2 regions of the Pseudomonas sp. G2-4 genome follow, and region 2 is predicted to be linked to the other one. Evidence: predicted binding sites of a transcription regulator. Region 2 holds the regulator's gene; the other holds the start of a gene.
The links. Region 2 encodes FliA, which starts transcription of late flagellar genes. Its sites were predicted from a motif close to CTAAAGTTTNNNNNNNNNNNGCCGNTAA; they were not measured.
Positions count from the first base shown of each region.

Region 1: a site for FliA is predicted at 1,049-1,076, ahead of QNH97_RS01520 (methyl-accepting chemotaxis protein). Genes of this name have one in related genera too.

Region 1 covers NZ_CP125957.1:334,029-336,230, forward strand. The annotation lists gene QNH97_RS01520 (methyl-accepting chemotaxis protein) at 1-971, opposite strand, end outside; gene QNH97_RS01525 (hypothetical protein) at 1,256-1,510, shown strand; gene QNH97_RS01530 (lipocalin family protein) at 1,606-2,175, shown strand.
Region 2 covers NZ_CP125957.1:1,740,606-1,742,807, reverse strand. The annotation lists gene QNH97_RS07765 (protein phosphatase CheZ) at 1-392, opposite strand, end outside; gene QNH97_RS07760 (chemotaxis response regulator CheY) at 411-782, opposite strand; gene fliA (RNA polymerase sigma factor FliA) at 949-1,692, opposite strand; gene fleN (flagellar synthesis regulator FleN) at 1,689-2,202, opposite strand, start outside.

The DNA of each region.
Region 1 (2,202 bases), 1.4 Mb from region 2:
CGGGTCAGGTCACCTTCGCCTTCGGCGATGTCATGCATGGCGCGGCCCATGGTCAGCAGCGGTTGCATCAGCACGCGGATCAACATGCCCAGCAGGGCGATGATGAATACCACGGCAATGGCCATGGCGATCAGTGCCGAGGTACGGAACTCGCTGAGCATCGCCAGGGCGGTGTCTTTGTCGAGCACCAGCGCGACATACCAGTTGGCTCCCGGCACGCCATTGACCTGCGTGAAGGAGATGAATTGGACCTTGCCGTCGAGCTCAACTTCTTTCATGCCCGGGCTGATTTGCAGCGCGCCGTCGGGGTAGGCCTCGGACAATGTCTTGAGCACGCGCTTGCTGTCTGGGTGGATCAGGATCTTGCCGTCGGCGCTGACGATGAACGCGTGGCCGTGACCGCCGAAGTTCAGCGAGTTGATGATGGCGCTGACGCTTGACAGGTCGATGTCCGCACCGGCCACGCCGATCATCTGACCCTGGTGCTGGACCGGCGTGGCGACGGTAATCACCAGCTTGCCCGACGAAGCGGCGATGTAGGGTTCGGTGACGATGGCTTGTTGTGCACTGTTGGCGGCCTTGTACCAGCCGCGGGCGCGCGGATCGTAATCGGCGGCGCGATTACCGGCCGGTACCGAGAACATCACACCGTCAGTGCCGCCGAAGTAGCTGAGTTGGAAGTTGCCGGTGTACGCCGGCAGGCCCACCGCGCGTTTGAGGCTGTCGGCACTGCTGCCGTCTACGGCGATCTGCTGGGCCAGCGATTGCAACAGTTGGGTGCGGCCTTCGATCCACGTCTGAATGTTGCGGCTGGTCAGGCTGCCGAGCTCTTGCATGGAAATTTCGGTACTGGTGTGCAGGCTCTGGCGCTGACGATAGTCGTTGAACAGGATGAAACAGGCGAATGCAACGGCTACCACGAGCGCTGCAGCCAACAGGATTTTGTGGCTGAATTTCATGTTTCTGGTCATTTAGAACGCTACCGCAGAGAAGCTGGTCAGGAAGGGGTGTCAATTTGCCATAACGCAGTCGTCTGCGCTGTTTCTTTTTATCGGCGCTCAAGGCCGCCTCATCAGCCGTCAGCGGTTCAATTCCGATGAAATGCACGACCGTGTCACAAACTGAATGTTTCACCGGTGAAACACCTGTCCGAGGCCCAACAAATACTAGGGGTGTCGGGGAACCAGATAGGGCTTTTCTCTTCTAAGGTTCTGGTTGGCACCCTGCCACCCCCTTCCGTTCCAGGAGTTACACCATGTCGCTGCGATCTATCGCCTTGTTGTTTGTGTGCGTCGTGTTGACTGCATGCAGCAAGGTCAACCAGGAAAACTATTCGAAGCTGTCGGCCGGTATGCCCAAGGCTGAAGTCGAAACGTTACTGGGGAAACCGACCGATTGTTCGGGCGCGCTCGGCATGTCCAGTTGCACCTGGGGCGACCAGAAAAGCTTTATCAGCGTGCAGTACGCCGGTGACAAAGTGTTGATGTTTTCCGGCCAAGGCCTGAAGTAAACCGGGGATAGTCGCCTGTGTGGTCAGTTCGTCCGCTCCAATGCGGATGCCAGAACCGACCACGCAGGCCACTCAGTGCCCGCGGGAGAAAAATAATGATGCGGTTATTGTTAGTGCTTTTAGCTGGCCTGTTTTTGGCTGGCTGTGCCACTTCTGGCGAAGACCCGTTGGCACCCAAGACTGTCAATAGTGTCAACCTCAAGCGTTACCAAGGGACCTGGTACGAGTTGGCCCGTCTGCCGATGTATTTCCAGCGCAACTGTGCGCAATCCGAAGCTCACTACACCCTCAAGCCTGACGGCAATGTGGGCGTGCTCAATCGCTGCCTGACGTCTGACTGGCAGTGGGAAGAAGCCAAGGGCACTGCTACACCGCAAGTGCCGGGCAAGACCGATAAGCTCTGGGTCGAGTTCGACAACTGGTTTTCGCGGATCGTGCCGGGCGTGGCGAAAGGACAGTACTGGGTGCTGTACGTCAGCGACGACTACAAGACCGCCATCGTCGGTGACCCGAGCCGCCGTTATATGTGGCTGCTGTCCCGTACGCCGACCGTCAACAGCGTTGTGCGCGAAGAACTGCTGAGCAAGGCGCGTCAGCAGGGCTATGACACGACACGGCTGATCTGGCGCGCGTCGGATCGGCAGATGGCCAAGACTTCGGATTAACTGCCTCCGAATAGCCAATGTGGGAGC
Region 2 (2,202 bases):
ATGAACCGGCCCCAGTCGGTGCTCAAGGCCTGGGCTTCCTCGCTCAGACCATTGACCAGCGGCGTTGCGCTTTCCACCAGGTCCATGGTGCGGTTGGCTGCGGCCTCGGTCAGCTTGACCACATAACCCAGGCGCTCGGTGGCGTCGGTGATCTGCGAGACTTCCTCGGCCTGCGGCATATGCGGGTCGATCTGGAAATTGACAATCGCGCTGTGCAGTTCACGCGTGAGCTTGCCCACTTCCTGATACAGACCACGGTCACGGGTCTGGTTGAGCTCATGGATCATTTGAACCGCGTCGCCAAAACGGCCTTTTTCAAGGCTGTCGACCAGTTCGCGGGCATGTTTTTTCAGGGTCGATTCAAAATCGCCCATTGAAGATTCGTTATCCATAGCTCCCCCGTGTCGCGGTTAACCGATGCGTTCGAAGATTTTCTCGATCTTCTCTTTCAACGCCTGGGCCGTGAAGGGTTTGACCACATAGCCGTTTACACCGGCCTGAGCCGCTTCGATGATCTGCTCGCGCTTGGCTTCGGCAGTCACCATCAGCACGGGAAGGTGCTTGAGTTTTTCGTCGGCGCGCACATGGCGCAGCAAGTCGATACCGGTCATGCCGGGCATGTTCCAGTCAGTCACCAGAAAGTCGATGCTCCCGCTGTTGAGGACCGGAATGGCAGTGGTGCCATCGTCGGCCTCGACCGTGTTGGTGAACCCAAGGTCACGCAACAGGTTTTTTATGATCCGCCGCATCGTTGAGAAGTCATCAACGATGAGGATTTTCATGTTCTTGTCCAATTCGACCTCCAAGCAGTCTTAAACGCGCCCAGCACCTGAACGCGCCATTTCAATCAATCCGGCACAACACTCGACAACGGTCTGGAGCACAACGGATGGAGACTGGCGCAATGCATGCCAAACCAGCCCCGTTCGCAGTGTCCCCACACTGCAATCAGCGCGCTCGCCACTCCCCCAAACGCCCCCGCAAACGGGCCGCGCACTGGCTGTGTAACTGGCTGACCCGCGATTCGCTGACCCCCAGGACCTCACCGATTTCCTTGAGGTTCAGCTCTTCGTCGTAGTACAGCGCCAAGACCAGTCGCTCACGCTCCGGCAAATTGGCAATCGCATCCGCCAGCGCGCTCTGGAAACGTTCATCTTCCAGGTCACGCGATGGCTCCATGTGAGCACTCGCGCCGTCCTCGTGCAGCCCTTCGTGTTCGCCGTCCTGCAGCAGGTCGTCGAAACTGAACAGGCGACTGCCCAAGGTATCGTTCAAAATCCCGTAATAATCATCGAGACTCAATTGGAGTTCGGCCGCAACCTCGTGATCTTTAGCGTCACGCCCGGTTTTAGCTTCAATAGCGCGAATCGCATCACTGACCATACGGGTATTACGGTGCACCGAACGCGGCGCCCAATCGCCCTTGCGGACTTCATCGAGCATCGCCCCACGGATGCGAATACCGGCATACGTCTCGAAACTGGCGCCCTTGCTCGCGTCGTATTTGTTCGACACTTCGAGCAGGCCGATCATGCCGGCCTGGATCAAGTCCTCGACCTGAACACTGGCCGGCAACCGCGCCAGCAAGTGATAGGCGATACGCTTGACCAGGGGCGCATAACGCTCGATCAGTTCGTATTGGGCGTCCCGTGCCGATTTTTTGTAGAGATGGTTGTAACCGCTGGCAGTCATAGCACGGGCCCTGCTGTTTGTTGCACAAGACGCTCGACGAAAAATTCCAGATGCCCGCGAGGGTTGGCCGGCAGTGGCCAGGTATCCACCTTTTGGGCGATAGCCTTGAACGCCAGCGCACATTTGGAACGGGGAAAGGCTTCATAAACGGCGCGTTGCTTCTGGACGGCCTTGCGTACGCTTTCGTCGTAGGGCACTGCGCCGACGTACTGTAGGGCAACATCCAGGAAACGATCCGTGACCTTCGTCAACTTAGCGAACAGATTGCGCCCTTCCTGCGGGCTCTGGGCCATGTTGGCCAGGACGCGGAAGCGGTTCATGCCGTAGTCACGGTTCAATAATTTGATCAGGGCGTAGGCGTCGGTGATAGACGTCGGTTCGTCGCAGACCACCAGCAGCACTTCCTGGGCGGCGCGGACGAAACTGACGACCGAGTCACCGATACCGGCAGCCGTATCGATCACCAGCACATCGAGGTTGTCACCGATGTCGCTGAAGGCCTGGATCAGG